Regions from separate parts of the Staphylococcus sp. GDY8P57P genome, predicted to be linked through region 1. Evidence: riboswitches for the same ligand, from Rfam matches in the RefSeq annotation. Region 1 holds a riboswitch; each other region holds the start of a gene.

What was found. A riboswitch is a leader RNA that binds a small molecule or an ion and turns the genes downstream of it on or off. The one in region 1 is predicted to bind thiamine pyrophosphate.
Region 2: it holds a riboswitch for thiamine pyrophosphate, as region 1 does, so the genes downstream of both, tenA (thiaminase II) here and thiC (phosphomethylpyrimidine synthase ThiC) in region 1, are expected to answer to the same signal.
Region 3: it holds a riboswitch for thiamine pyrophosphate, as region 1 does, so the genes downstream of both, KA878_RS06465 (ECF transporter S component) here and thiC (phosphomethylpyrimidine synthase ThiC) in region 1, are expected to answer to the same signal.

Annotation. Positions count from the first base shown of each region.
Region 1 covers NZ_JAESLK010000007.1:97,271-103,048, reverse strand. The annotation lists gene KA878_RS03275 (PTS mannitol transporter subunit IIBC) at 1-487, opposite strand, end outside; gene KA878_RS03270 (zinc ribbon domain-containing protein) at 867-1,082, shown strand; TPP riboswitch at 1,198-1,301, shown strand; gene thiC (phosphomethylpyrimidine synthase ThiC) at 1,486-3,222, shown strand; gene rarD (EamA family transporter RarD) at 3,467-4,372, shown strand; gene KA878_RS03255 (stage II sporulation protein M) at 4,564-5,169, shown strand; gene KA878_RS03250 (RNA-directed DNA polymerase) at 5,714-5,778, shown strand, end outside.
Region 2 covers NZ_JAESLK010000022.1:28,711-34,488, reverse strand. The annotation lists gene thiE (thiamine phosphate synthase) at 10-648, opposite strand; gene thiM (hydroxyethylthiazole kinase) at 650-1,441, opposite strand; gene thiD (bifunctional hydroxymethylpyrimidine kinase/phosphomethylpyrimidine kinase) at 1,434-2,255, opposite strand; gene tenA (thiaminase II) at 2,248-2,937, opposite strand; TPP riboswitch at 3,015-3,118, opposite strand; gene KA878_RS09420 (transglycosylase family protein) at 3,402-4,094, opposite strand; gene KA878_RS09415 (single-stranded DNA-binding protein) at 4,438-4,836, opposite strand; gene KA878_RS09410 (YwpF-like family protein) at 5,024-5,467, shown strand; gene fabZ (3-hydroxyacyl-ACP dehydratase FabZ) at 5,534-5,778, opposite strand, start outside.
Region 3 covers NZ_JAESLK010000018.1:248,736-254,513, forward strand. The annotation lists gene auxA (lipoteichoic acid stability factor AuxA) at 176-1,471, opposite strand; gene graF (glycopeptide resistance-associated protein GraF) at 1,621-1,740, shown strand; TPP riboswitch at 2,208-2,307, shown strand; gene KA878_RS06465 (ECF transporter S component) at 2,397-2,972, shown strand; gene KA878_RS06470 (ABC transporter ATP-binding protein) at 2,985-4,388, shown strand; gene KA878_RS06475 (energy-coupling factor transporter transmembrane component T family protein) at 4,381-5,190, shown strand; gene purD (phosphoribosylamine--glycine ligase) at 5,240-5,778, opposite strand, start outside.

The DNA.
Region 1 (5,778 bases):
GCATAATTGGCGCCAATAGTTTGAAGCCAAGGATTGTCATAATGAATGCTAGAATACCTGCTGAGAAGTTATTGAATAACATTTCAAAGCCTTGTGGTGTTCTAGGTTGTAAGAATTGGTCAACTTTCTTCATTAACCAACCAACAAGTGGTCCCATAATCATTGCGCCAAGTAACATTGGTGTATCTGGTAATGCAACAATAACCCCCATAGTTGCTGTCGCTGCAACGATACCACCACGTAAGTCGTGAATTAAACGACCACCACTAAATGCGATAAGTAATGGAATTAAGTACGTGATCATTGGTCCTGCTAATTGAGATAATTCTTTATTAGGATACCAGCCATTATCAATGAAAATCGCAGCAATAAAGCCCCATGCGATAAACGCACCGATGTTTGGCATAATCATACTACTAAGGAATGAACCAAACGCTTGAACTTTACGGCCGAGACCTTTTTTCTCTTGTGTCTCTGTTTGAGCCATAACTACACCTCTTTTTTTATTCTGATTTGATACTTCAATTGTAAGGGCGTAAGAAAGCGTCTTCAACATAAAGAAAATGCCACTTTGTCACAGTAAATGTGACAACAGTGTGGCAAGGTCATGGAGAATGGGTTTAGGGTTTGGATAGAAGTAATTAGCGAGCAAATCTGAAAGCCAAGTTTTGCATATATTTTGCCGAAAATCCTGAATTTAGATTGTTATTTATAAGATGACTTATCTATAATTTGAGAATTAAAAGAGTGATGTCAAACATCTTTAAAACAAACGTGTAATTCAACTGGAGATATTTAATATCTAAAGATTAGCGATTAATAAATAGGCTATAAAATAAGTAAGAAACAATAAAGGAGTGTTGTGTATGACTGGGAATGCAGGAAACGGCTGTGTGAAATGTGGACATACAGAAGTGGAAGAGGGGACACTATCGGCAACAGGTTCTGGACTATCTAAGATGTTTGATGTCCAACATAACAACTTTAAAACAATCACTTGCAAGAATTGTGGTTATACAGAGTTTTATAAAACTGATAAAAATAGAACAAGTGATATTATTGATTTATTCTTTGGTGGATAAGTTAAGTAAATAGAATTTTAGACAGTGGTTATTAAGACCACTGTTTTTCTATGCACAATAAATCTTAATTTGTAGTAATATGACACGTTTGGTACAATTATGCTTGTAATACAATATCATCTGCTAGGGGTGCTTTAAGTGGCTGAAAGGAGTTTAAAACTCCAACCCTTCGTACCTGATCTAGTTAATACTAGCGTAGGGAAGCAAGTGAGTACATTTAGACTAAAAGATATTAAAGTTAAAAGGTTTGTTCACTTTCACTTTAATAATTTAAGATACATATAAATTTGTTTAATATACTTTGCTTATTTTCTTATGCATTCAGTGTTCAGCTGAATGTTTTTTTGTGCATGTATTGATCAGTCATTTGAGATATACCTAGTGGCATAGGAAGGTTATGTATATGAAACAAGAATTGATTAATTTTAAAAAGAATTTTCCAGCGAGCAAACGAATCTTTAAAACAGGAAAGAACGACGAAATCAAAGTTCCATTTCGTGAAATTGAGTTGTCGGATACGCAACTTGAAAGTAGTTCATTTAAAAATGAACCAATAATAGTGTACGATACAGCGGGACCTTACCATGATGAGAGTTATGAGGTAAATGTTAATCGAGGGATTCCAAAAAATAGAAGATCATGGATTGCTGAACGTGAAGATGTCGTATGCTATGAAGGACGCAAGGTTCAATCGATTGATAATGGCTTTAAGAAAGATGGTCATAAAAACTATGTAGCACACCCTTTTCATTATCAACCGAAACGTGCAATGAAAGATAAAGTTGTAACCCAAATGCATTATGCGAAACAAGGCATTATCACTAAAGAAATGGAATTCGTTGCGATTCGTGAACAAGTAGACCCAGAATTTGTGAGAGAAGAAATTGCGAGAGGACGTGCGATTATACCGAGTAACATCAATCATCCTGAATCAGAACCGATGATTATTGGAAAGAATTTTAAAGTTAAGATTAATGCGAACATTGGTAACTCCATCGTTTCATCTTCGATTGAAGCGGAAATCGAGAAATTGGTGTGGGCAATTCACTGGGGTGCAGATACGATGATGGATTTGTCGACAGGTAAGAACATCCATTCTACTCGCGAATATTTGATTCGTAATTCACCAGTTCCAGTAGGTACGGTACCAATTTATCAAGCTTTGGAAAAGGTAAACGGTGTAGCTGAAGACTTAACTTGGGAAGTTTATCGAGATACGTTAATTGAACAAGCCGAACAAGGTGTCGACTACTTCACGATTCATGCTGGCTTGTTGTTACATTACATTCCACTAACTGTCAATCGTTTAACAGGTATTGTATCGCGTGGAGGATCAATTATTGCGCAATGGTGTCTTGCACATCATGAAGAAAGTTTCTTATATACGCATTTTGAAGATATTTGTAAAATCTTAAACAAATATGATGTGGCAGTATCTCTAGGAGACGGTTTACGTCCAGGTTCAATTTATGATGCTAACGATGAAAGCCAAATTGCAGAACTTAAAACACTAGGTGAATTAACTGAAATTGCTTGGAAACATGATGTGCAAGTCATGATTGAAGGACCAGGACATATCCCAATGTATAAAATAAAAGAGAACCAGGATTTAGCAGATTTCTATTGTAAAGAAGCACCATTCTATACATTAGGCCCCTTAGTCACTGATATCGCGCCAGCATATGATCATATAACATCTGCCATTGGTGCAGCCCAAATTGCAAGTTATGGCACAGCGATGTTATGTTACGTAACACCTAAAGAACATCTTGGTTTACCAAATAAAGACGATGTTCGTGATGGTGTTGTAACATATAAAATCGCAGCGCATGCAGCCGACTTAGCGAAAGGCTTACCAGGTGCTACGGTTCGCGATGATGCGATTAGTAAAGCACGCTTTGAATTCCGTTGGATAGATCAATTCAATTTATCATTAGACCCAGAACGCGCAAGAGAATTTCATGATGAAACCTTACCCGCTGAAGCTGCAAAAATTGCACATTTCTGTAGTATGTGTGGACCCAAATTCTGTTCAATGAAATTGTCACATGAGATTCGTGATTCATATAAAGAACAATTAGAAGGTATGAGAGAAAAAGACGAAGAGTTTAGAAAATCAGGCAACAAAATCTATCAATAATACAGAATTACCTTATAGCAGTGGCTTGTGTAGTCACTGCCATTATTATTTTTGAATTAAAGGGTAAGACTTCGGGTTGTGTGATGTTAGAGTGATGGATGTCTAAATTCGGGTTAATTCGACCTGATTCATTGGGAATTTAAGAGATTTTGAGCAGTTTATATATCTAACCTTCTTAACTATTGGTACCATAGTTGTATTACTAAATACATATTTCCAGGGTTATACCGATAGGAGGGTTTGGATGAATTCCAATACTGAATTCAAAAAAGGGATTCTATATGCGTTAGGGGCATATGTACTATGGGGAATCTTGCCAATTTATTGGAAATTAATTGGTGGCGTTAGTGCATTTGAAATCTTAGCTTATCGCATTGTATTATCCATGATCTTTATGATTCTAATGATCGTCGTTTTAAAGAAATCACAAACATTCAAGCGTGATTTGCAACATCTATTCTCACATCCAATTGAACTTATCGTCATCATTATTGCCGGTTATGTGATTACGGTGAACTGGGGAACGTTCATTTGGGCTGTATCTAATGGCCACGTCCTTCAATCTAGTTTAGGTTATTACATTAATCCATTAGTCAGTATATTATTGGCGTTTATTTTCCTAAAAGAAAGGTTTAATAAATTTGAATCTTTAGCCATCGTATTTGCGGCAATCGGAGTACTCTATATGACGATACGCGTTGGAGAATTTCCAGTTATCTCATTAATGCTTGCTTTCTCATTCGGCATTTATGGCTTGTTGAAGAAGATTGTTAAAATCGAAGCCATCAGCAGTATTGCGATTGAATGTATCGTCACAGCGCCAGCGGGATTAATTTATATGATTTATTTATGGAAGACAGGAACGTCATCAGTCGGTATGAACATGGATACCTTCTGGCTACTATTCTCAGGGGCAGTAACAGCCATTCCATTAATTTTATTCTCAGCAGGTGCTAAACGAATTCCTTTATCTCTAACAGGATTTATTCAATACGTTGGACCAACGATCATGTTCTTCTTAGGTATCTTTGCCTTTAAAGAACATTTTGACGCACAACAATTAGTTACGTTCGCACTTATTTGGTTCGGAATTATACTATACAGTATCTCTCAATATGTGAAGATGAAACGCAATCCAGGACCTCAATAATCACTTCAATCTAGTTAAAATAAGCTATGAAGAAACCGATAATGCAAGGTTTCCTCATAGCTTTTATAATGTCAGAGCGCGCTAATGTGAACGTGTACATGCGAACATTAAGTCTACCTTAAATCTCTGAAAAAGATATTAAAATACCGTATAAGATTTGTTAGTATAAGTGGCGACAGAGGAGGTCGATTATGCTGAAATCAATTAACTTGGATATTGTTAAACGTGCCGTAAAAATATTTATAGTGGCTACGATATGTGTAATCATTACTACGCTATTCTGTTATTTTGTTCATCCGTCAATTAATGACTTGAAGAATATGGGAAATGCGAGCGAAAAGATTGGCGAAGCTAAAGGACTTGAGAAAGTGTGGAAATATATCGTTAATAACGGCTTTCAAGTGCCACTACAAATGTTTATCTTAGCCTTACTACCTATACCTTATCTTTATTTGATCAATTTAGTGGTTACCATTCTTATGCCTGGCATAATGTTTGGCTTTCTTCTGAGTTTTGATTTACATAAAGGCTTGATAGGATGTATTGCATTTATTCCGCATTATACATTTGAAGTCATGGGCTTTTGCATTTTAGCAAGTGCATTGTATATGTTGAATAAAGCCATCACACGTCGCTTTACCAATCTCTTCAGGAAAAGTAAAAAAGAAAACTACGCGTTAAAAGTTAACTTAATCAACGTAATCAAATCCTATGTATTGATCGCATTACCATTAATCATCATCGCAGCATTTCTAGAAACATATGTAGCTAATTTTATATTTAATATTTTGAGTTGATTCTCATACATAAAGCCAAATGAACCCTATCTTGCGTTCATTTGGCTTGTTTGTGCATTTATTCAATTTCTGATTGGATATTCAGGAGTTCGTGGTTGAAATATTTATTTTGACTAACATTAACGTCAGAGAACATTCATGAGAAGTTGCAACTCTAACAGACTTAGTGGTCTATAAAAAAGAAAACGTCATGTACGTTTATCGTGAAACTATATTATTAGCCATTATCGTTAATATGTTAGGTTTCATATGTAGTTATTATTCACATAAATTTATCATGAGTAAATTACCACCGAACAATATCGTGGCAGACATGACATTCCTATTGAAACAACTTCGTTCTATCATCTGTATTAACATTTATCTTTGCATTTATCGTTATGAATATCATGGAAGGTAAGATGAATATGAAAAGCGTGCTAAATTTTTTGAAATAAATCTTTATTTTATAAATAATTTGTAATAGTAAATAAAAATTAAGTGTATAATAGTTGTAAATTTTAGAAATAATTAAGAATTTATATGTAAAAGCTTAGAGGTCTATATGAAAAAATACTATGAATATATTGAAGAAATTACTAAAGATGAAGTATTAGAAGAATTTATAAG
Region 2 (5,778 bases), on a different contig from region 1:
TTTTCTTATTTATTTGAAATAATTTTTCATTATAGTAACAGTCTTGTCAATATTATGACTACGTGCAATCGCCGAAATAACTGAAACACCGTCTGCACCATTTTGAGCAATAGGTTCAATATTGTCTTCTGTTATACCTCCAATTGCTACCATAGGTAACGAAGGATTGATCTTTTTTAATGTGGCAATCATAGCGGGACCTACTGGTGCACTCGCATCATTTTTAGAAATTGTTGCAAACATCGGTCCAACACCAATATAATCAACATGATCTAAATCGGATTGATTATATTCTTCCTCGTTGCCAATGCTAAGTCCTATGATTTTATTTTCGAACCGCTTAGCAAATGACTTCACATTTTCATCATCTTGCCCTACATGAATACCGTCTGCATTTATTTTTTCAGCTAAATCAACATCGTCATTTACAATAAACGGTACATGATAGTCATGACATAAATTTAATAACTCAATTGCTAAATTTTCTTTATCAGCACCGTCTAATGACGTGGGTCCTTTTTCACGAAATTGAAAAAGCGTGATACCGGCATTTAAGGCATGCTTCACTATTTCTCTAATATCTTTTCCCTCTGGAATATCTTGCGTACCGCAAATAAAATAAACATTTAATCGTGATGGATTAAACATTTTACTCCACCTCTTGTCTTTTGACTTGTTGTTGGTAGGTATTAAAATCAATGACATACATTTGATCTAATAATTTAGATAAAAATGTACCTGGTCCATTTACTTGTTGATCTTGTTCAGCGCGTTCAGCAGCAATATTATAGATGCTAACCGCTTCTTCTAACACTTGTAGAGATGGCGTTTCTTCTCTAAATAAGAAACTTGCTACAATGCCCCCAAGTAAGCATCCAGCACCAGTAATCTTGGCTAATAATGGTGACCCATTAGATAACTTCACCACTTTATTATTTTGGACAATAACATCTTCTTTACCAGTTAACACGATGGCTGTATTCAATTTCTCATGGGCACGCTTAGCTATTTCAACAACGTCTAAGTCAGTTTCACCATCCGTACCTTTCATCGTTGTTGTTGCATCTACTAACGTTAAAATTTCAGAAGCATTACCTTTAATAACTGATACTTTCACTTCTGATAAGAATTTTTGGCAAAATGCTTTGCGATACGAAGAAGCACCAACTGCTACTGGATCAAATACAATGGGTGTTCCTTGCTGATTCGCTATTTTACCTATTTCCAAAATGTCTTGTTCATTTGCCTTAGTCATCGTACCAATATTAATAAGTAACGCCCCTGCAACTTTATAAAATTCTTCCGCTTCTTCAGGTGCTTCACTCATTGCTGGACTAGCACCAATGCTAAGTAATCCATTTGCCGTAAAGTTTTTCACGACATCATTTGTATAACAGACAACTAAAGGATTCTCTTGTCTTAAACGTTCCAAATTATTCATCATCTAATCCAACCTTCTTCATATATGCAAAATGGTTTACCGGTCCTCTACCTTGACCAATTTCTGGCGTATATTGAATACTCAATGAAATAAATTTCTTCGCTTTTTTAACCGCTTCATAGATAGATTTACCTTTAGCCAGTTCTGCAGTAATCACTGCTGAGAATGTACATCCAGTTCCGTGCGTATGTTTAGTGTCAAAGCGTTGATCTTCAAAGGTATACACATCATCCTTAGTAAATAAGAAGTCTTTAGCATTGTTTAAATCTGCAGAGTGTCCACCTTTTATGACAACGCCTTTACTGCCTATTTCATTAATAAAGATATTGCCTGCTTTACGAATATTTTCTTCCGTGTCTATTTTAATGCCTGTTATTTCCTCTGCTTCAGGAATATTAGGCGTGACGACATCTGCTAAAGGTAGTAATGTATTCTGTAAATGTTTCTTGGTTTCATCATCCATTAACGAATCGCCACTCTTAGCTAACATGACTGGATCGATAACGTATGGAATATCTGAATGTTGTCTCAAATATTGTTGAATTAACGCCATTGTTTCATGAGTCGCAATCATACCTGTTTTAATAGCGTGTGGTAATTCGTCATTGAAGACGCTATCTAATTGTTCTTGAACCCAACTTGTCTCAAGATTATGGATATGTTGTACCCCTTTAGTATTTTGCGCAACGATACTTGTAATAGCTGCCATGCCGTAGACACCACAGGCATGAAATGATTTTAAATCGGCCATTACACCAGCGCCACCTGATGGATCAGTTCCCGCGATTGTTAAAGCGATTTTAGGTTTATGCATTTTTGTCGCCTCCGAAGTTCCATTGTTCGTTAGTATAAGCCATATTAAAGAAATTACGTTCGTGAATCGTACTTTGTAAGAAACTTTCTTTAATATCATGCTTTTCTTGTTCTGTACAATTTGCTGTTAATTCATCTAATAAATTATCAAATACTTCTATTAATGGACGCATTTCTGTACTATAGAAATCAAACCATTTTGCAGTTACAGAATCTCTATTTAGATTTTGATCCTCTAATGCCATTTTAGCTACAACTTCATATACATAAGGGCATGGTGCCATTGCAGCTATTGTATACGCCGCATTCTCATGTGCATAGGCATGATAATACATATGTTTAATGTAATGATCACCGCTTGGAGGCCATACTTTTTCTTTAACAATTTCTTCATAAGGTTCATTAATGTAATCTGCTAAAATTTCATGTGCCTCAACTTCACCATCTAGCATAAATTCAATTTGTTCAACTAAAAATTTAACATCTTTCATTGTTGGTGCTTTTGGGATAAGAAGTGCATACAAATTTGTAAATTCCTTTAAATATGATGCATCCGCTCTTAAATATTGACGTACTGCTTGAGCGTCTAACTTCCCTTTTAAAAGGTCTTGAATAAACCCATCATTATAGATATCTTCAATAATAGGTTGTGAAGCCTCTTTAATCTCAGTTGAAAATGTCATAGTCATATCCTCCTTAAAATTAAAAAATGCTACATTTCAACGTAGAAATGTAGCTATCATTCAATAAAGAGAACATAACATATACATTACTACTTTCCTACGTTGGCATTAACCAAATCAGGTTATAAGGGTCTGAATTTAATCATCTCAGCCATTGGCAATGGCTCCCCTAGTAGCATTATCTTATTAATTTAACGATATCAAATTGATTAGGATTTATCAAATAAAACAGAAAGCGAGAGGACAGAAATAAAATAAACTCATTGTTCTCCCTAGCTTACTTTGCTTGTAGCATTTCTTAGTGAAATTCTCTTTGTTGGGGCCCGCCCGCAAGGATAACTAGTGCTAAAAAAGCTTGATTTAAGCGTATTTTCAAATCAGTCATCTATTGTCAAAATGAAAAAGCAGGCTGAGACACTTTATTATGTCCCAGCCTACTCAATTAATATTATTATATTGCTAAATTAAGCAGTTACCCATTGTGATGGACCTGCAGTATTATATAATTTAACAGCAGCAGCATCTTGAACGTGTTCTGGTGCTTGTGCTGGTGATACACCTTTATATTGAGCAGGTGCTACTGAATCCCAAGTTGATTGTAAGAATTGATATTTACCTGCTGCACCTGAACTTGGATTAATAGCAGTAATGTCGCCACCTGATTCACGTTGTGCAATTTGTTGTAAATGACTGTTTACATTTACAGAAGAACCACTTGAAGCACTTGAGTTAGAAGTTGTAGCTTCAGTTTGTGGTTGTTGTGTTTGTTGAGTTTGTGGTGCTTGTTGTACTTGTGTTGGTTGAGCTTGACTAGATTGTTGTGAAGAAGCTACTTGTTCAGCTGAAGTTTGGTTAGTAGCAGCTGATGCTTGTTCACTAACATCTTGTTGTGGTGAAACTAAGCCTGTTTGTGCATAGTTCCAACTCCAGTTAGTACCATCTGATTCGAAATGATAAGTGAAACCTTCATAATCAAATGTTACGTTATATGCACCTTCTTGGATAGGGCTATTATTTAATGATTGATCATTTGATTGTGCTAATTGTGCTAATTCAGCTTTATTTACTTGAGCTTCGCTCGCATCTGCGTGTCCAGCGTTGCCAGCAACTACTCCTAAACCTACTGCTAATGATGAAGCAATAATTGTCTTTTTCATAATTATATATATCCTCCTAGATTTGTTTGTGTCTTAATAATAAATTTTACAAGTAACACTTTAACATCCATAAAACCATAGTAGGTTACAGTGAAATAAAAAAAGCCAGTACTTTTTTACATCCAAATTACAAACGTACTGTAATCCTATTTTTTAGTTATGGACTTTCATGACGGTTTTGAGTAGCTATATATATAAGTATCTCTTGTAATACTAATGAAATCTTTCAGATAATTATATTAAAAATTTAAGAACCTCTCTTATAAAATTGATAATATAAGAGAGGCCATGAGTATAATTAAAGAAGTTATTTATAGTAAATAGGGATGGAGTTAATAGAACATTAGTTTATATCAATCACTTCTAGGTGATCGTATGAATAAGTGTCTTCATTGAATGAGGTGTCAGGGAGAATATCATTATTTTTGGATTTGGGGGACATAAATTTAATTGTTTCAACATATAATTCGGTCACAAATTGCGTTTGGCCCTCTTTATCGTATTTACGTGATCTCATTTGACCAGTAATACCTACTAAAGCGCCTTGCTCAGTATACAATTCAATATTGGTAGCTGTTTTACCAAAAGCTTTACAAAATATATAATCACAAGCTATTTCATTGTTGTCATCTTTATAATTACGTTCTGTTGCAACACAGAACGTGGCTATCTTCACCTCCTCTTTCTCAAATATTTGTGCCTTTTTGGTCAACCGACCTACTATCACAATCTTGTTTAGCATGTGTCACCTCCTTCTACAACTATAGTATTCATTTATAACTATGGCGTCAAAATTCTATTTTTAAGATTTTTATTCCTATTAATACTCAAAGTTTGATATATTTAAAGAAAATAATTGTAAAACTCATATTAGATTATTGATAATTTCATTTTTTGCATAATTTTAATTTTTTTGGGGATGTGATGAAGTGAAGACATTTAAAGCTGTACGTTTTCAAATTGTTAATGAAAATGGAGGTATAACTGAATTTGAGCTAGAAGATGGTGTAATCATCAATAAAGAAAATAGTGGTACTGGTTGGCTTCTAGAGGTTGTCATTTCAAATGCGCACTATGAAACAATGAAAAAATATTATGATGATCAAACACTATTAGATATTAGAGTCGTGATAACACGCCCTTCGAATGATCCTGCACTTTTTGATGCTACAATCAAAAGTATTTCTGAATTCGAAACAACAATGTCAATTGTATTAGATTGTCATATTTACACCTTACGACAAGTTTATGCAGAGAGTTTATTAGAACAATTAGTTGATGAAGGACTGTCAGGTGAGGAATTAAAAGTAACATTTAATCGTATGATGCAATCTAAACCTAAACTAAAAGAAGAAAAATTTGAAAGAGAATAAAATAGGAGTGGAACACAATTCAATGTTCCACTCCTATTTATATTGATTATAAAAGCATGTTTTGGTTTAAGCATCTTGGATAGCGAAAGTTAATTCACAACTACAAGCGAGTTGGCCATCTACCGTAGCCTTTGCTGTACCTTTTCCGATTGGACCTTTGATTTTAGTAATTTCTACCTCTAACATTAGCGTATCACCAGGCGTTACTTGTTTTTTAAATCTACATTTATCAATTCCAGCAAACAATGCAATTTTTCCTTTATTCTCTTCGCTGTTAAGCATAGCAACAGCACCTGTTTGTGCTAATGCTT
Region 3 (5,778 bases), on a different contig from region 1:
CTATTTAGATTGTTTTAAGTTTGAATTTTATACAATACTCTCGTTATCATTCAACACTAGTTTAACAAATATAAAATTATCATTACACAAAACAACATTAAACAAAAAAGGCGGAACGTGAAGTCTATTTCGTCACCATAGATTTCACGTTACCACCTTATCAAAATTAAACGCATTAAGGTCTTTCTCTCAATTGTAACGTAAATGCGATAATAACCGCTATCAACATTAAGATTAACGTTGGAGTTATAAAGATTGATAATAATAATCCATGAATCATAATGTTTACAAATTCAGTTAACAATTTAAAGAATAGAATACTAACCATAAAGAGTTGTAAATAATAATATTTACCTCTTAAGAAATGTGTAAATGTCGTTGCAATATAAGTGATAATAACTAGCATTAATAATAATAAAGTTACCCATTCAACAACATATTGTGTTTGAGATAGTTCCCATTCACCTGATACAAATAAAGCATTTCTGTTATTAAATTCAATAAATGTAAATAGGAATAAAATGAAACCACAGAATATTTCTACATACGCTGGTTTAATCCATTTCGGCCGTCTCATCCAATTAGGAATATCATCTTCTTCAATATTAAATACATTTTTGAATTTATTCTTAAATTTATCACGTTTTGATCTGATTTTTTCTAAATCGACACTTCTTCTCGTCTTACGTGCATATTCTGATGTTTTATCTTGAAGCTGTTTAAAATGAACTTTAGACTGATTCGAAACATTTCCTTTACTTGTTCTTGATAATTCTGGTTCTTCTTCTCCCAATTCTTCTTTAGTCAATGGTAAGGATCTTCTTAAGAATAAGAAATTCCAAATTGAAGCTTGCGCTAATAACCACATTACTAAGAAAAATGTATTTACACTTAAAATATCTATTGGTGCAATTTCATTGGCATCAATTTTGCCGTATAAAGAAATTTGAGTAATTAAATAACTTATTCCATAAGAAAAGATAATCCATAAGTAATGATTTTTTCTATTAGCAACATTAAGTTCATCTTTATATACAATGTAGCCTGTGTGAATAATAAAAGGAATAATAAAAATAATTGCCCAAAAACTATATACTTGAGTCATTAAAGTAATTGAAATGAGGAAGTATAAAATCCCAATAATTAAAAAGAAAATTGAGATGTCGTAATCATATTTCGTAGTTCTATATAATGCATAACCAATAAGCATTACAAGAATACCAAACAGAATAATTATGACTGCACTAATAATAGGAAAGTTGCCTATGAACCTACTCATCACTCTAATAATTTCACTGAAGAATGCATTAAGGAAATCCCATAAATTATGAATTTTTAATTCAACTTTATCTTTATCCTTTAATTGATTAATTAAAGGTAAATTTATAAGTATTATGAGACCCGTGAAGAGTGAAACGATACCGACAATATAACTAAAAATAATCTCGGTGTGTTTCTTAAGAAAAGACATACTGTTCACCTCAAAATTCATTATATAGTAAGATGTTAATCTTGTCTTTATTAAACAATAAAATACATCTTGAGACCTATATAAGTTTATCCTAGTTTTATATGGGTAAACTTAAATTGTAAACATTAATCTAACAAGGAGTGTTCATTATGACAAACGAAGATGCTAAAAAAGCAAAAGAAGTAGAAGAAAAATTAAAAGAACAAAAAGAAGAAAAAACTGATGACATCGAACAAACTAAAAAAGATGTTCAAGACACTTTAGATTAATTACTAAAGCAATTATTTATAAAGGCTACAGTTTCACTCATTCATTTGCGTAGCTAACCGAACTGAGAAGGCGCTTAATTCAAGCTTTTATCAGTTCTAGTCACCCTTGCGGGCGGGGCCCCAACAAAGAGAATTTCATAAAGAAATTCTACAAGCAAAGCAAGTTGGGGTCGGGGCCCCAACAAAGAGAATTTCATCAAGAAATTCTACAAGCAAAGCAAGTTGGGGTCGGGGCCCCAACAAAGAGAATTTCATCAAGAAATTCTACAAACAAAGCAAGCTGGGAGTCGGGGCCCCAACACAAAAAATCACGAAAGTGATTTTACAAGCAAAGCAGGTTGGGGATACGACGAATTTAAAAGAATTCTGTCCCACTCCCATCGATTTTTCTTTCATTTTATTTAATTTAATTAAAATCGCCTTGACATTAATTCATAAAAGTCATACATTTAAAATAAATTAAATATAAAACGCACTAGGGGTGTGTATACTGAGATGAGGTTTTACCTCGAACCCTTTGAACCTGAACTAGTTAAAACTAGCGTAGGAAAGTGTTGCTAATATAAATAATTGTAGTAAATACATATAAAACTTTTTATTTAAATTCACGCACAACTTTCTACGGATGGTTGTGCGTTTTTTTAGGAGGAAATATCATGTCAAAAGGTTTAAAGCTTTCAGAAATCCTTGTAACTGTTCTGATTGCAGTAGTATTTGCGATAATTTATAACTTATGGTGGTTTGCGTATAACGTGGCGCAAGTTGCCGGTGTTCATATTGAACAATTAACATATGGCGTATGGTTTATGGCAGCTATCGTCGCATATTTAATTATTCCTAAACCTGGTATTGCACTTATTGCAGAGTTTGCTGCAGGTGCTGGTGAAACAATTGTTATGGGGAAATTTGATATTCCTACAATTGTATATGCAATTCTTCAAGGTTTAGCTTGTGAAATTATTTTTGCTATTTTTAAATACAAATCTAGATCATTAATGGTTGCTGTATTAGCTGGATTAGCAACTGCATTAATTTCATTTCCAGTTGATTATTATTACGGTTATTTAGCTGAAGTCGCAGGATGGAATCTTCTTTTATTCATTATATTCCGTTCTATTAGCGGTATTGTCATTGCCGGCTTATTATCTTATCTCATTGTTAAAGCATTAGATCAAACAGGTGTGACGAAATTATTCCGCCCTGCTTCTCAAAAAGACTACGACAACCTATAAGGGGAAATTAAAGTGTTAAAAGCGAAAAATTTACGTCTGAAATATCCGAATGGCGAACGTAAAATCTTCGATAATTTGAATATTGAAATTAAAGATAAAGAAAAAGTGCTTTTACTAGGTCCTTCAGGATCTGGTAAAAGCACATTGCTTAATGTTTTAAGTGGCATTGTGCCAAATCTAATTGAGTTACCTATGAAATATGATGAACTTGAAATCGATCCACATTCTGGTGTCATCTTTCAAGATCCAGATACGCAGTTTTGTATGCCTAAAGTGTATGAAGAACTTGCTTTCGTTCTAGAAAATAAACAAGTACCACGCAATGAAATGGACGCACTTATAGAGAATGCTTTAGCATCGGTTGATTTAAATGTTACGGACAATACATTCGTTAATCATCTTAGTGGCGGTATGAAACAAAAGCTCGCTATTGTTGAAACTATTTTACAAGAAGCTAATACGCTTTTCTTAGATGAGCCTACTGCCATGTTAGATGTAGATGCTACAGCTGATTTGTGGCAACGACTTATTCAGTTATGGTCTGATCAAACTGTGCTTATTGTCGAACACAAAGTTGAACATATTTGGGAGCATGTCGATAGAGTCATCTTATTGAATTATGAAGGACAAATCATAGCAGATGGCACACCGGATTACATATTAAAAAACTGTGAGCATTTACTCACTGAATTTGGCGTTTGGCATCCTCATGCTTGGGATCATGCGCCAAAGCCGATTACATTTCCATCTAATGAAGCTGAAACATTATTTACTTTTAAGAATGGTCAAGTTATTCGTGGTAAAAAACAATTATTCCAGACATCCGAATTAAATGTTCATTCTGGAGAATGGATTACGATAACTGGGAAAAATGGTACAGGTAAAACAACACTGTTAGAATCAATGATGCAACTTATAAAATATGAAGGCACGATGGCTTATAAGAATACAATATTGAAGAAAATTAAAGATGCAGCCAAGCATATGTATCTCGTTTATCAAAACCCTGAATTACAATTTATAACAAATTCAGTTTATGAAGAAATATATATACATTATAATCATCAAGAACCTTCAATCGCTGAAAATGAAACGATGAAACTTTTAAAATTATTGCATTTAGAAGCTGTTAAAAACCAACATCCATTTGAATTATCTATGGGTCAGAAACGACGTCTTAGCGTAGCTACTGCACTAAGTTCAAAAGCCGATATCATCTTGCTAGATGAACCAACATTCGGACTGGATAGTCACAATACATTCCAATTGATTGAACTTTTCCAGGAAAGTGTCTCAAGTGGTCAAACCATCATTATGGTTACACACGATCCGGAAATCATTCATCGCTATCCAACACGTCGTTTAATCGTCGAAGATAACCAACTCATTGAAGAGGAAGGTGAATCACATGTTTGAACGTTGGAAGAAACACTATTCCTTTGTAGATGACGTTAATATCATTACGAAACTTTTACTTGGTGTAGCGCTATTCATTTTCATTATATTTGTCCATAATTTTGATTATATGATTTACATTACCATTATTATGTTTTTATTTTTAATGGCATTTAATGGTACGCAGTTTAAAATTACCGGAGCCTTTATTTTAGCCACTGTGCTATTTGCGCTATTATCGTCATTATTTATGATCCTTTATGGCGATGGGACACATATGTTATTTAAATGGGGCATTATTCAAATTAGTACTGAAAGTATTGTACGTGGCTTGCATTTATCATTACGTACAATTACAGTGTCGATGTTTGGTATTTTATTGGCCCTCACATCCGAAATTGTCATGATTTTTTATAGCCTAATGCAACATTTAAAAGTAAAACCTAAAATTGCATATGCGTTTATGGCTGCAATCAGAATGGTCCCTCTCATTTTCACATCACTTATTCAATTGAGACGTTCGCTTAAAATGCGTTATCAAATGATTGATGTTTCAAATTATAGAGGGCTTAAACGTCTAAAACATTTATTAATACCTATCTTAAGTCAAAATATCCGTCGTGCGCATCAACTGTCTGTTGCGATGGAATCTAAAGGCTTCAAAGATGGTCCAAGAACATATTATTATAAAGCACCGTTTTCTTATAAAGATATTTTATTTGTAATTTGCGTTGTGGCCATATTAATCATCGCATTTTATCTTTCACAATACTTCCCTATCACTGGGATTACTGACGCGCGTGTATCAGGTTATACCTCATAAAAAAATAGGGCGTATCACTGTTCATCAGGATACGCCCTATTTTTTACATTTACTTATTCAATGCCTTATTTCCAATATCATGACGATAAAATAGGTTATCACTCTTAATTTTTTCTACATTGTTATACGCTACATTCTGTGCATCTTCAATTGTTGCACCTTTTCCAAGAGCTAATATCACTCTGCCTCCTGAAGTAACAAAAGCATCATCTTGTTTACGTAAACCACTTACGAAATAAGTATCATTCAATTCAAACCCAGTTACTTTAGCACCTTTAGCGTAACTTCCTGGATAACCCTTAGAGGCTAACATAACTCCCACGACATAGTCATCTTGCCATTGGAATCGAATTGGTTCTTTGCGATCTAAGGCAACGATTTGAGCCATTAAATCACTCTCTAATCGACTTAACAATACTTGTGCCTCTGGGTCTCCAAAGCGTGCATTAAATTCAATCACTTTGGGTCCTTCAGATGTTAAAATCGCACCAATATAAAGTAATCCAAAGTAATCATAACCTTCTGCTTTCATCGCTTTCGCAATGGGTTGTGCAATTTCTTTATTTGTACGTGTTAAGACATCGTCAG